DNA from 4 places in the Enterococcus gilvus ATCC BAA-350 genome. Region 1 is predicted to be linked to each of the others. Evidence: riboswitches for the same ligand, from Rfam matches in the RefSeq annotation. Region 1 holds a riboswitch; each other region holds the start of a gene.

Region 1 (3,614 bases):
TTATTTCAGCAGTTAGTGTAGCAACACTTCCCTTAAAATCAACGAAAGAAGAAATCTCGAGCATCTCTTCGATGGCTCCTTTAGTGATCATTTGCGTCTTTCCATCTTGGTCTTCTACTACGACACTCATTCTACGCCGCTGAAAATCAAAAGGAATCTCATCTACCTTTTTATAGCGAATCTTACTCGTATCAAGTTCTTGTTCAGTAGACTCAATAATGGCAACATCGATCAAATTTTTTAAGCCTGTTTGATAATAGCTGTTTAGATAAGCGTGCTTCAGAACCCGGTTGTCTTCTTCTCCGTCACAATCCAAATGGTATTCCAGAATGATCTTGTCCTGGGTCAATGTTCCTGTTTTATCTGTGCATAGTACATCGATCGCACCAAAGTTTTGAATGGCATTCAAATTCTTAATGATGGTTCCATTTTTAGCCATGCCGGTAGCACCCTTGACTAAGTTCGTCGTAACGATCATCGGCAGCATTTCTGGTGTCAAGCCGACTGCTACGGATAGACCGAACAAGAATGCTTCCATCCAGTCGCCTTTGGTGAATCCGTTGATCACGATAACTGTCGGAGCCATTAATGCCATGAATTTGATAAAAAGAAATGATGTCTTCCGAATACCTAACTCAAAACTGGTTTGAATCGGCGTGGCTGCTAACGATTCAGCCACATCTCCGAACAATGTCCTCGCTCCTGTTGCTATCACGATTCCTTCTGCACTTCCGCTGATTACGTTGCTTCCCATAAACACAAGATTGTCGTAGCCAGTTTCCGCATTTTGTTTTGTTTCTATTTTGCCGGCACATTTCTCGACAGGATAACTTTCACCGGTCAGTGCGGATTGAGAAATAAATAAGTCCTTTGAAGAAACCAATCGGATATCCGCTGGGATCATGTCCCCTGCTGAAAGTTTTACCAAGTCTCCGCAAACAATTTCTTCCATCGGAATTTCCTTATAGTGTTTGTTTCTGCGAACAGTCGCAGTGACCTTTACTAATGACTTTAATTTTTCAGCAGCCTTATTCGAACGAACTGATTGGATCAAGGTCATCGTTCCGCTGATGAGCACCATCACTAATATAATTCCGCTGCCGAAAAAATCCTTTTCTCCTGGTTCCGGCAGGATGCCTTCTGTAATAAAGGAAATAAGTCCTAACGCAATCAATACTAACGTAAACGGCGTAATATATGCTTTCAATACTTCTACGATCAAAGGCGTAGATTTCTTATGTGGAATTCTGTTTTCACCGAATGCCTCTCTTGATTCTTCGATCTGATCTTCTAATAATCCTAGTGACGAGGTCTCAAATGTCTCAAATAAACTTTGTGGTGTTTTCTTTGCAAATAGACTGTAATTTGTCTTATTTGGCTTGATTTTTTGTTGTTTCATACTCTTCTCCTTATTCCCGAAAAAAATTCGCCATAATCCTATTCCGATAAACAGATATAACCCAATATCTTTTAACGTATTCATGATTATCCCTCCAATAGTCGGGTTTACAGAGAAAATGGGTGTTAAAAACAAATAGACAATAGCGCCTTTTTGTCTCCAGTTTTCTGCCATAAACCCCTATTTATTGAACTACTGTCATCCATTTGTTTTCATCTCCCTTTTCATAAATTGTTCTAGTGGTGATTGAAGATCTTTTTTATACACACGCATTCTTAGCAGACCTTCTTGATATTCTTGTGATAGTCCTTGATAGCCTAATTTTTCATAAAATCCCCAAGCCTGTTCTCTACCTGTGAGAAAGACAAAACGAAAACCGACTCGTTTTGCGACTTGTTCCGCGTAAGTAAGCAAATTCTTGCCTAGACCTTCTCCTTGGTAACGAGAATCTACTGCAACTTGCTTCACCTGCACACATTTTTCAGAAATGGGATGAAGCAGTAAGGTTCCGATTACTTGTTCCTGTCGCTTGATTATCAAATGCAGATCCTTTCGTTCCTCTTTGGGTGCAGTCAGCAAACGCTTCTTTCCAGCGCTGGCCATCAATTCCTTGTTCCTCAGTTCTAATGCTTCACGATACAATGCACTGTTCCAACTAGTTAATGTGAATACTGTTTTACCATTTTCATTTCCCCCTTTTTATTCTTTTGAAAATAGCTATGATCGTTACGCAAAAAAAGACTTTCCGCTCAAAAAACTCAGCGAAAAGCCTTACCAAAATTCATCCTAAATAGACAAAATCTTATAGTCGATCTAATCGTTGAGTTTTGGCACTATACAACGTAAAGACAAACATCTTAGCTACCTTAAGAAAAGCCTTGTATTCGACAGTTCCTGTTCTACCCATTGGCGTCTCTCGACATTTTTGGGCAGTAGCCTATGTTTGTATAGGAGCCTCACCTAACAAATCATATTTTATTTTCGAACACAATATAACAAGTTATTTATTATCTGTCAAACCTTTTTATGATAAAAGTGACGAATCATTCAATGGATTTAAACTTCTCCCCTTTATCAATCGCCTATATATCAGTATTTTAATACGAAAATAAAATCCATAAATTTATTTTGCAAATGTCGTTAAAAACTATTTTCTCCAATAAAATAACTATCGTTTTAAAAAGAAAAAGCAGTGTCTTTAAGACACTGCTTTCCTCATAAAAATAGTTATTGATTATCCTAGCCGAAGCTGTGCGATAATTTCTTCTGCTGCAGCTAAGTTCATTCGTTCTGCTTTTCTTAATTGACTAGAAACTTGAGGAATCTCCTTCGCTGTCGCTCCTGCTGTGATTGCCAGCGAACGGCTTTGCATCGCCATGTGCCCTTTTTGAATCCCTTCGGTCACTAACGCGCGGATCGCAGCCAGATTCTGAGCCAATCCAACAGCTACGATGACTTCTCCTAATTCACTAGCAGATGAAACGCCCAAAAGATTTAAGCTGATTTGTGCTTTTGGCAGCACCTTGGTCGCTCCTCCCACAATCCCTATTTTCATGGGTAAAACAAGCTTGCCAACTAATTTATCGTCTTGCACCGTCCAATCCGTCAAGCCCTCGTACTGTCCGTTGCGGGCAGCATATGCGTGGCACGCCGCTGCCACTGCTCGCGTGTCATTTCCCGTGGCTAAGACGACGGCATCGATGCCGTTCATAATTCCTTTATTGTGCGTCACCGCGCGGTAAGGATCAAGCTTACTGAATGCACTGGCCGCAGCGATCTTATCAGCGACTTCTTCTCCAATTTGTTGCAGAGGGATTTCGCAAGTTGCTTCAATCAACGCGCTCGTCGCATAGTTGCTCAGTATACTAAATAAAACCTCTGCTGCAGGAACAAGTTGTCGTACTTCTTCCGCTACAGCTTCCAACATTGTATTCAGAATATTGGCACCCATCGCATCCTTTGTATCAACCACTAGATCGATTGAAAGGTAGCCTTCTTCAAAGATACGATAATCAATCGTGCGCAATCCGCCGCCACGTTGATAAATAGACGGTGAACTAGTTTTAGCCGCCGCAAAAAGCCGTTGTTCATTATCCCGAAACACTTGCACGAACGCCTCTGCTTCAGAAACATTTCTCAAGACGACCTGTCCAGTCATCTCTTGATTGCATACCCGTGTCTGAATCCCTCCGGCCTTCGCAAGGATTTTCCCAGC
Region 2 (3,614 bases), on a different contig from region 1:
TTGCAAAACCGACAGCTCTCCCTCCTCCAGAGCATCGATGAACAAATGGTCCTCATTGTGTAAAACCCGGTCGATTTGTTCAGATATTTGTGCGATCCGCTGGTATCGAGCACGTGTGGCTAGGAAAAAAAGGCACCCGAAAAGAAATGTTGTTATCAAAACCAGCATGCCAGAGACTGTTCCAAAATAAAAACCGATCCCCGTTAAAATCGCAGTAACAAGTAAAAACAGCCGTGCGAATACTCGAAATTCTCGATTTCTACCCATTGATGCCACCTAGCCGATAGCCGATGCCACGGACGGTCAAAATGATTTTTGGATTGGAAGGAACCTCCTCTATCTTCTCCCGCAACCGCTTGATGTATACGGTCAACGTATTGTCATTCACAAATTCACCAGTCGTATCCCATAGCTCGTCCAGCAATTGTTCACGCGTAAGAATGTTTTGAGGATTGTTGACGAATACCAGCAGCAAGCGATATTCTAATGCAGAAAGAAACACCTCACGACCATCCTTTTGAACGATCCCGCTCGCAGGATCGACACGCAGCCCCAACACCTCAAATCGGACTTTGCTATGGTCGTATTTTCGCAGCGCATTCCTTATTCGCGCCAACAACTCCCGTGGGCGAAACGGCTTAGTAATATAATCATCCGCTCCCATGGTCAATCCCGTCACAACGCTCGCCTCATCGCCAGAAGCCGTCAAAAAAATAACTGGAATATCCTGTTCCCCTTTGATTGCTGTGCAAACCGTAAACCCATTTCCATCCGGAAGTGAAATATCAACCAACGCGAGATCAAACTGCTGTTGTTCTAGGTGCTCGAGGGCTTCCCATTTTGTTGCCGCATGTGTCACCGAAAACCCGTCTGTTTGTAATAACGTCATTAAATTTTCTGCGATAGATCGATCGTCCTCTACTAAGAATATATGTGTCATCAGGCAGACTCCTCCGTTGTTTTTTATCCTCTTTATTCTACCACCAAAAATTTTTAAAGCGAATCCAACTCCGTTTTCTCCCCCTCAACAAATTCGTTTGCATGCTTTCAAATAAATGATGGACAGTAGCAACCACAAATAAAATAACAATCTTTATCGAACGTTTTTTCAGAAGAAACTTTCATCGTTCAAGTATCCATGTCTGAAGTTTTTGGAAAGCATTTGGCAAAAAAACGAAATAGCTCATGAAGAGGGACCTCAAAAGGATCTTGGAAGCTCCACTTTCTTCCTCCTCCAATTCCCAATTGCTTTCTCTCCTTCCACGCGTAAGATGAGTATGCACAACAAAATAGAATCATATTAGGTGAGGTTACTCTGAAGAACACAGGTTATCGCTCGGAAATGTCGAGAGACAGTAACGAGTAAAGCAGGGATTGTCGAATTAAGGCTTTTCCAAGATAACTAGAAATTTCATTCTTACGTCTCAGAAAGCCAAAGCTCAATTATCGTGATTATTCTCTGTCCCTTTATTCAGCGCGGCCTCCTTAATATGACTATTTAGGAGGTTTTTGTATTGAAATTTTTACGCGCAACACCACAGAAAAAGGCGGTACTTTCGAAAAGCATCGGGAATCTCACCCTCCTGCTGATCGTTGCACTTTTTTCCTTTATTCTCATTTTTTCTTTAGTTAAGATGAATCGCCCGATCCAGATCCTGCCATCCGAAGACTCCTTAGCCACCGCAAGGTCTTCCCATGATTTTTTATCGGTCTCGAATCTTTGGTATTTCTCTGTTCGGACAATGTTCCGTATGATCGTTGGAATGATCTGGTCCTTTCTTTTCTCCTTCATTTTCGGAATACTCGCGGTTAAATACAAAACGGCTAGACGAATTATTTTGCCTATGGTCAATTTTCTTGAATCCGTACCATTGTTAGGGTTTCTGACCTTTACGACGGCTTGGCTGCTTGGCCTCTTTCCAGGAAATGTTTTGGGGGCAGAATGTGTCGCGGTCTTCGCGATTTTTACCGGTCAAGCTTGGAATATCATGCTGACCTTGTATCAGATCATGGAGGTCATCCCTGCCGATCTATCGAACGTGGCCGATCAATTCAAGCTCAATCCATGGGAAAAATTTTGGCGTCTCGAGTTTGTTTACGCGATCCCGGGCTTATTGTGGAATGTGATCATCTCTCAGACCGCCGCATGGTTTGCCCTAGTTGCCAGTGAACAGGCTTCAGTCGCGCTGCCAAAAGATACCACACTGTTTCTTCCGGGGATCGGTTCTTACATTCAAGTCGCTTTGGACCGCGCCGACTTCAGAGCCTGTTTGTGGGCTGTCCTAGCGTTATTGCTAAATGTCGTTATTCTCAATTTCCTCGTCTTCCAGCCTATGGTGCGGGCGACTTACTACTTCAAATATGAAGCAGATGTTGAAAGCTCCGTTCCACCAAAATCTGTCGTTTATCGTCTGCTGAGACATGCGACGCTATCCAAGGCAATCGCAAAGGGCTTTCGCAATTTTGCTCGTTTTTGGCTTTATAGGCTCCCAGCCTTTTGGTACACCTGCCATTTGGACCGAGTATATAAAGGGGTCGCAAAGTTCCGAAATTTCTTTAAAACACTTTGGTATGTCTGCCTCGCTATTGTTGTTATCTATAGTTCGATCAAGCTCTATCATTTCTTGCCTCATCAAGATTTCAGCATGATTCCAAGATTGACTCTTTACACCACCCTTCGCGTAACTTTGGCGATGCTCTTCGCCGGACTTATTTTTACGCCATTAGCCATTTGGGTCGCAAGTGACAATCGGCGGCTCAATATTGTTCAGCCGATTGGGCAGATTTTAGGGTCGATTCCTTCAAATGTCTATACTCCCTTCATCGTTATCGTGATCAGTATGGGCGCAAATAAGCTTCAATGGTGGATTCTCCCCCTCATCATGGTCGGCTGCCAATGGTATTACTTCTTTAATGTGATCGCCGGTTATTTAGCGATACCTGATGAGATCCGCGACGTGACTAAGCTGTTTAAATTGTCAAAATGGCAGTGGTGGTTCAAGTATCTGATCCCTTCGATCTTGCCCTACATCATCACCGCCATCATCAATGCTGCGGGGGCCGCTTGGAATGCCGATATCGCTGCAGAAAGTATCCAATGGGGAAAAAAGACCATCAGCGTAAACGGCTTGGGGCAGTACATCTCAGTGAATGACGGTATAAAGAACAAGTCCGCATTAGGGACCTTAGCCATGTGCTTCATGGTCGGGCTATGCATTGCTTTTATCTGGCAGCCCCTGTACCGAGTAGCAAAGGAAAAATTTCATTATTAAAAGAATAACTAGAAAAAGGAGACGTATAAATGAGCCGACTCTCAATTTATACAAAAGAAGACAATGGAAAATACAGAATTATTAAATGTAAGAGCAGTAAGCAAAGAATTTGAGATCGAAGGACGCAAGGAACAACTAAAAGTCCTAGAAAATATTGATTTGACAGTACAAACCAATGAATTTTTAAGTATCATCGGTCAGTCTGGAACAGGAAAATCAACCCTATTAAGAAGTATCGCAGGACTCCTCCAGCCAACAAGAGGCGTGATCACCTTTGAAAACAAGACCCTCACGGAACCCGATGCAAACATCAGTATGGTCTTTCAACATTTTGCCCTCTTT
Region 3 (3,614 bases), on a different contig from region 1:
AAATTTCGAATCCGACTCGTTGACTTCGCGCCGATAATCAGGAGATCCGGTTCGTAGGCTGGAATATATTTATTCACGATCAGCTCCCCCGGATTACCTTTATCAACGAGCACGGTGACACGAACCACGCCATATTCAAGCGCCTCCTTTTTGTAGGCAGCACAGCGTTCTTTCAACGCCTCCATTTCCTTCTCCCAGTAGTTTTTGTCCATAGACTGATAAACATTTATCTTTTGTTCTTCTAAAATTGAAACGATCAGCAGTTCAGCCATCTCGTGTCGCGCTTCTTGAATCGCGTAGCGAAAGGCTTTTAGCGCATCAGGACTCTCATCTACCCCTACCATGATTTTCTTACTATTCATCTTCATTCTTCCCTTCATGTTTGACGGCATTAAGCTGTTGCGCGTACCGTTTATTTCCTTTGTACAATTCGATCGTCGTCCAAACCAGCATCAAGAGAACAACAACGACGATGGCGTAGGCGATGGTATCCGCAAGCTGTACCTGCCCCGCAGACGGTGTTTCGCCGAAAAATCCTTCGATTTGATTAGGCAATCCCTTCATATTCAAGAAAATCAGCCCAATTACAGAGATCCAGCCCAACAATTTTACTACCCACGAATTTTTGAAACGCTCCCCCATCTCCACGCGGCTATCGGTAAACATCAGCAAAGGCAGCATCGAGAACGGCAATGCGAAGGCGAGAAAAACTTGCGAGTTGTTCATCAAATTGTTGATGGCGATGTGCTCCTCCACCTCACTTTTCCCGCTGGTCATGAATACACAGATCAGTACAGGAATGACAGACAAAAGCCGCGTGATCAAACGACGAAGCCAGATTGGGACTCTCATATGAACAAACCCCTCCATGATGATTTGCCCAGTAAGTGTGCCGGTGATCGTTGAATTTTGTCCAGAAGCCAACAAGGCGACGGCGAAGAGGACCGACAGAATTCCTGAGCTGGCGACCTGCGCCAAGAGGCTATTTGTCATGACTGATGGATCAGACAAGGCTTTGTACAAGCCGAAAAAAGACGGATCGGCTACGCTGCCAGTTTTAAACACAGCCACACCCATGATCAGCAACAAAGAATTGATGAAAAAGGCCATCGTTAGTTGGATGTTGGAATCCCATTTTGAAAAACGCAACGTACGTGCGATGTCCTCTTGATCGTCATGATTAATTTTCCGACTTTGAACGATCGACGAATGCAAATAAAGGTTGTGGGGCATGACCGTTGCGCCGATAATTCCCAAGGCACCAGTCAATGGTGTTTGTCCAGCGACGGAACGAGACGTAGAGAACGCCTCCGAACGAGGAAGCAATCCTTGAAAAACGGCTCGCCATTCGGGCTTCGACAATGCGACCTGGTACGCAAAAATGATGAAAATAACGACGATCAGCGCGACAACGATCGCCTCGATCTTGCGAAAGCCGATCTTTGTCAATAATAGCAGCAGCAAAACGTCAAAGACGGTGATAAACACGGCGATCACTAAAGGGATGTTGAACAATAAGTACAGCGCGATCGCCCCTCCGATGACCTCCGCTATGTCCGTCGCCATGATCGCCAGCTCCGTTAATAGCCACAAAACGATCCCCAGCGTCTTGCTTGTTCGGGCGCGGATCGCTTGCGCCAGATCCATCTGGGAAACGATCCCCAGCTTCGCGGACATATATTGAAGAAGCATCGCGATCAGACTTGAGAGGAGAATAACGGACATCAATAAGTACTGAAAATTTTGCCCTCCCGTGATAGAAGTCGACCAATTTCCTGGGTCCATATATCCTACAGCCACTAGCGCACCCGGCCCAGAATAGGCAAAGAGCGTTCGCCAAAAACCAAGATCCTTTGGAACCGTGATCGTGCCGTTGATTTCTTCAAGCGATGGTCCATTGGCGTATTCTATTAAATGATGCTTACGGGTAGCGGTGTCCGAGTTCTTTTCATGTGTAGCCTTCAACTAAATTCCTTCTTTCAATCCTTGTCTATATTTTTAGGCATACCTAAAATATCGCACTTCATTTTTTTAAGCAAGGGGCTTTTTTCCCCTCACATCAACTAAACGCCCGCGCATAACTAAATGGTTGTTATAAATACAGCTTCCTGTTTCAAAAAATCCGTTGCCTAGCGATTTTTTTCTCTCCCCTTTTCTTCTAGTCAAACAAGCACATACGCTCAAAACGAAAATCGTTATTTTAAAATCGATAAAAACCCCGAGTTCGTTTTTTTATTATTCCATTTATTTTCTTTTCGGTTTTTCCGTAAAGCCTTTCCCCTTATATAACAATGCATTAATCTCAATTTTCTTTTTAAATATATTATTAAGAAAAATAAATCGGCTATTTTTATTTCACACATATCGTTATTATATACTCAGTAAACAGCCCCTATAACCTTGTTAGGTGAGGCGTCTATACAAACACAGGCTATTGCGCAGAAACGTCGAAAGACGCCAATGTGTAAAACAGGAATTGTCGAATTAAGGCTTTTCTAAACATAGCTAAGAATTTTCTTTACGTTGTATAGTGCCAAAACTCAGACGATGAGAGGACAGTAAAGGATCGCCTTCTTGTTGCAGCACAGAAGACGATCCTTTTTGTTGCTATATTTATTTGTTACACGAAAGGATGACTTATTATGAAACGCTCGCAAAAAATTGTTTTACTATGCCTCACGGCTCTATTGATGTGCGCCATTTCAGTCTCTGCCTATTCCTTATTTGTCAATCAGCATTTGAGAAATACCTTAGACAACGGGTATCATCCCATCAAAAACGAGTACCAGACAACCACGAAAAAAGACACCGAATCCTTTCTAGTCATGGGATTGGATAACACGATCGAAAGAAAGCTGGGTACTACTCGAACGGACGCGATGATGGTCATTACCGTCAATCACAAAACCAAGAAAATCACCTTTTGCAGCCTGCCGCGTGACAGCTTCGTGCCCATCAGCTCAAAAAACTATCAGGGCAATCAACGCATAGAAGCCGCCTATACCATCAACGGTCCGACGGCTTCGGTCAACACGGTAGAAAACCTATTGAAAATCCCGATCGATCACTATTGTGTATTTAATTTTCTATCCTTTATTCAGTTCATCGACGCCATCGACGGGATCGATATCAATGTGCAGCACGCATTTGATGGCGTGACAAAAGACGGCCCCGGTGCCATTCATTTTGATGCCGGCAAACAACATGTCGATGGTACAAAGGCGCTCTCCTATGCTAGAGAACGGCATAGCGACAACGACATCATGCGGGGCTTTCGTCAACAGGAGATCATTCAAGCTGTGGGGAAAAAGCTGACCTCTAAAACAGCCGTCAAAAACCTGACCAAGATCATAGACTCTTTCGATAACAATATTCAAACAGATATCACCTCGGATCAGCTAATGGACCTGATGAAAAGCGGGCTGCTCTATAACAGCTATGAAAAACAACGAGTCGACTTTGATTGGCGCACCTTCAGCAATCAAGGACGCAGTATGGTGGAACTTTATCCAGATAGTATCGAGTATGTGAGTCATGAATTACGCGTCAGTCTCGGGATCGATAAAAAGGACGCACGGGATAAAAAAACAAATCCCTTCCATACCAATGGTGAA
Region 4 (3,614 bases), on a different contig from region 1:
AAAAGGAATGTAGACCGTTTGCTTTTCAGCATCGTAATTTAATTCCTTGGCATTGATCGCTGTAGCCGGATCGTTACGTCCTGTATTCTGCCCGAACGCGGCCAGTTGAGTCAGTGCAGGCATTTGATTGATGGGCGTGAAGTCCGTGATACCGCAAAATTGTACTCGAAGCTCATTTAATTGAGGCAAGGCAGTTGCTGGTTTGATCGTCGTGATGTTCATATTAGACTCAAAGGTCAAAGATAACAGACCTGTCATTTTTGTTATTTTATCGTAGACATTGTCCGTTACACTGCTTCCTGAAAGGTTCAAACGGGTAATCCCTGTTCCAAAATTCGGTACGTTCTGATCGTTGACATTGGCACCCATTAAATATACTTGGCTTAATTTTGGTAGTGCAGCAAGCAATGAAAAATCACTGATCTGACTGTTTGCGTTCATATAAAAAGAGTCCAGATTTGTTGCTAATTCCAGCCCTCTAAGAGTTGCGATCGCGCTATCCGCGTTTTGAATATACAGCGTTGTCAGCTTCGGCATGTCTTCTTTGGTCAACGTATCGACCGTTTTTCCGACTGCTTTTGCGACGATTTGCTGCAACACTGGGTCCGGCATCCATGTAGTCAAATCGGCTGACCGGGTCTCAGGAGTGCTTGAGGTAGTGCTTGTAGTCGAAGTCGACTGAGAATCACTCGTGGTGCTGGCTGGTGCATCCGTTGTGCTGGAAGAAGCCGTTGTTGGTACGGATGCTTGAGTGGTTGCAGTCGTGCTGCTCACTGGCGGCGTTGAAGGCAGTGCCTGTGACGCTTGCGTCGAAGAGACAGGCTCACTAGCAGGGGTGGGGATAGAGTCGCTGCTTGTTGCGGCTGTTGCTTCGGCATTGCTTTGTATAGGGAAACTTAGCGCTGGTCCCGCGACCAACATACTCGCCATTAAAACATATAGATTCTTTTTCAAAAATAAAACTCCTTTATATATGATGTTTAGGTGATCGTTTTCGTGAGTGATCCGCTCTGTATTAAAAAATCGATGAAAGCACGGGTATCTGAATCGTTCAGGGAGAAATATCCGGTGCTTTTTTCGACTGAATAGGCATTTGATCCTTGTTGAAGCTGCATCTTGAAGTAACGACGTTCGTGCCATTCGTAGAAAAGTCTATGTATGTTGAATAAGGGATAAAAAAGTAGTTCAGGATAAAGGTAATAGTGTAACGTCATAAATAAATATAGATTTCACAAATGTAACTCTTTTTTAATTAATTTATAACGTGTTAATAATAACTATTTAATTACAAAGAAAACGTTCAACTTTTGTCTTTCTCTTTGTTATTTTTGACCATTTCGTGATTAAAACAGGGTATTTCCCTAATACCAGAAAATGGAACGGTTGCCTAGTAAATTTTTTTTAAAAGATTTTATAAGCAAATGATAAGAAAATGATATTTTCTAAGGAAACTTTTGCTATCGAAAGATAAAGGACGTAGTATTCATTGTGAAAGTGAATATAAGTAAACTTGTTAGGTGAGGCTCCTAAACAAACACAGGCTATTGCGCAGAAACGTCGAAAGACGCCAATGTGTAAAATAGGAATTGTCGGATTAAGGCTTTTCATAAAATAGCTAAGAGTAATTCTTTACGTTGTTTAGTGCTAAAACTCAGACGATGAGATTGATTGTGTGAGACACCAAACTAGTTAGTTTTTTTCTACTAACGTTTGGTGTCTCTTTTTTTAGGTTATTTAACTGTGGGCTCTCTCGTCTCAAACAATTACTTGACGAAGGGGAGAGATGCACATGATGAAGAGAAAAAAGATCGATTGGCTGTTATTATTACCCTATTTGGGAGTAAGCCTGATCGGTCTTTTAATGGTTTTTAGCGCAAGTTCCTACCGGCTGATGGCGGAAGGTCAGAATCCACTGTCCTTATTTAGCAAGCAAGCCATTTTTATGGGATTGAGCTGGTTGCTGATCGCCTTCATTTATCGGGTAAAAAGCAATGTATTAGTAAAGGGGACGTTGGCTAAGGGATTGCTGGCAGCAGGGCTTGTCAGTTTGATACTGGTGAAAATCAGCGGAGTGAACATCAACGGTGCCCAACGCTGGGTCTCCGTGATGGGGATTCAGTTTCAGCCTTCAGAGGTAACGAATGTCGCGCTGATTCTTTACTTGGCCTATTATTTCCGAGTAAAACGGACCCAACGGGAGCTGCTGGTTCCTTGCGGGCTGGTACTGCTCAGCGGGTTGTTGATCCTGCTTCAGCCGAAGGTTACCGGAGCGATCATTATCTGGGGTGTTGCATTGGTGATCATCACCACTGCGGAGCTGCCGTATCAATTGTCCGTCATGGTGTTCGCAACGATTTTCGCCGGGATCGTGTTGATCGGCGGCATCATTCTCTTCCTAGGGAGTCACCATTTATTGCCGGAATTGTTCGCCCACACCTATGACCGTATCCGATTGGTGAGAGACCCCTTTTTAGACCCTTACGGAAAAGGATTTCAGATGAGCAACTCCTATTATGCCCTCTACAACGGTGGACTTTTCGGACGAGGGCTGGGAAATAGTATCACGAAAAAAGGCTATCTGCCCGTTGCAGAGACAGATTTCGTGTATTCGATCTTAGTAGAAGAATTGGGAATGATCGTCGGCCTTCTCGTACTCGCGCTGCTCTTTTTGATCGCTTTGAGGTTGTTCGTATTGGCATCAAAAGAGGTCAGCCAGCAAGTCAGTCTGATCTACTTCGGGGTCGGCGCGTTGATTTTGCTGCAAACCAGTATCAACATCGCCAGTATCTTAGGGCTGATCCCTATGACGGGTGTCCCGCTGCCGTTTATCAGCTACGGGGGAACAAGTTATTTGATTTTATCGGCGGCCTTGGGGGTCTGTCTAAAATTTTCTTCGGAGGTTCGAGTCAATGATCAAACGATTAAGCAATGACTGTAATTATTCGCTGCTATTGCCGATTTTCTTGTTCTATTTGATCAGTGTCGGTGTGCAATCGCTGGCGGCTGATCTAGATGGCGCAGATGTGAAAAATGTTGTGACCAAGCAGATTGTTTTTTGCCTGATCTCGCTCGCAGCGATGGGAATAGTCAGTAAAATAAGCACCTCCTTTCTATTGAAGTATGCACCTGTTTTTTATGTCCTTTCCCTTGGCGTAATGGCGCTGCTGTATTGGTTTTATGATCCGGCGATGTACGCTGTGACGGGAACCAAACGCTGGCTGCGATTCGGCGGCTTTTCATTTCAGCCCTCGGAGCTGATGAAGCTGAGTTTTATTTTGCTGATGGTTCGTTTGACGATCGTGGATGAGATGAATCGCAAGCATCGGACATTAAAAACAGATCTGAGGTATCTCGGAAAAGTTCTGCTATTCAGCTTGCCCACATTCTTACTGATGTTTATGCAGCGAGATTTTGGAACGAGTCTGGTGTTTATCGCCATTCTGGGTGCGCTGTTTGTGATTTCTGGTGTTCATTGGAAGATACTGACGACGATTACTGGAATCGGTGCGGCGCTAGGCGGCGGCTTGCTGGTGTTGGTATTTAGCGAGTGGGGAAACAAGCTGCTTTATTTTATGCATTTTAAAACCTATCAATTGGATCGTGTGCGTGCCTGG

Evidence for each region. A riboswitch is a leader RNA that binds a small molecule or an ion and turns the genes downstream of it on or off. The one in region 1 is predicted to bind magnesium.
Region 2: another riboswitch for magnesium. It lies ahead of I592_RS16060 (ABC transporter permease subunit); the one in region 1 lies ahead of I592_RS04960 (GNAT family N-acetyltransferase).
Region 3: another riboswitch for magnesium. It lies ahead of I592_RS16090 (LCP family protein); the one in region 1 lies ahead of I592_RS04960 (GNAT family N-acetyltransferase).
Region 4: another riboswitch for magnesium. It lies ahead of I592_RS16460 (FtsW/RodA/SpoVE family cell cycle protein); the one in region 1 lies ahead of I592_RS04960 (GNAT family N-acetyltransferase).

Annotation. Positions count from the first base shown of each region.
Region 1 covers NZ_ASWH01000001.1:1,015,519-1,019,132, reverse strand. Annotated here, with positions in the region: gene mgtA (magnesium-translocating P-type ATPase) at 1-1,399, opposite strand, end outside; gene I592_RS04960 (GNAT family N-acetyltransferase) at 1,598-2,041, opposite strand; M-box (ykoK) riboswitch at 2,205-2,374, opposite strand; gene I592_RS20915 (hydroxymethylglutaryl-CoA reductase, degradative) at 2,634-3,614, opposite strand, start outside.
Region 2 covers NZ_ASWH01000002.1:219,074-222,687, reverse strand. Annotated here, with positions in the region: gene I592_RS16070 (sensor histidine kinase) at 1-267, opposite strand, end outside; gene I592_RS16065 (response regulator transcription factor) at 260-940, opposite strand; M-box (ykoK) riboswitch at 1,290-1,458, shown strand; gene I592_RS16060 (ABC transporter permease subunit) at 1,515-3,272, shown strand; gene I592_RS16055 (ABC transporter ATP-binding protein) at 3,336-3,614, shown strand, end outside.
Region 3 covers NZ_ASWH01000002.1:228,041-231,654, reverse strand. Annotated here, with positions in the region: gene I592_RS16100 (universal stress protein) at 1-362, opposite strand, end outside; gene I592_RS16095 (Nramp family divalent metal transporter) at 355-1,965, opposite strand; M-box (ykoK) riboswitch at 2,393-2,561, shown strand; gene I592_RS16090 (LCP family protein) at 2,643-3,614, shown strand, end outside.
Region 4 covers NZ_ASWH01000002.1:301,621-305,234, forward strand. Annotated here, with positions in the region: gene I592_RS16455 (MucBP domain-containing protein) at 1-954, opposite strand, end outside; M-box (ykoK) riboswitch at 1,503-1,670, shown strand; gene I592_RS16460 (FtsW/RodA/SpoVE family cell cycle protein) at 1,790-2,932, shown strand; gene I592_RS16465 (FtsW/RodA/SpoVE family cell cycle protein) at 2,910-3,614, shown strand, end outside.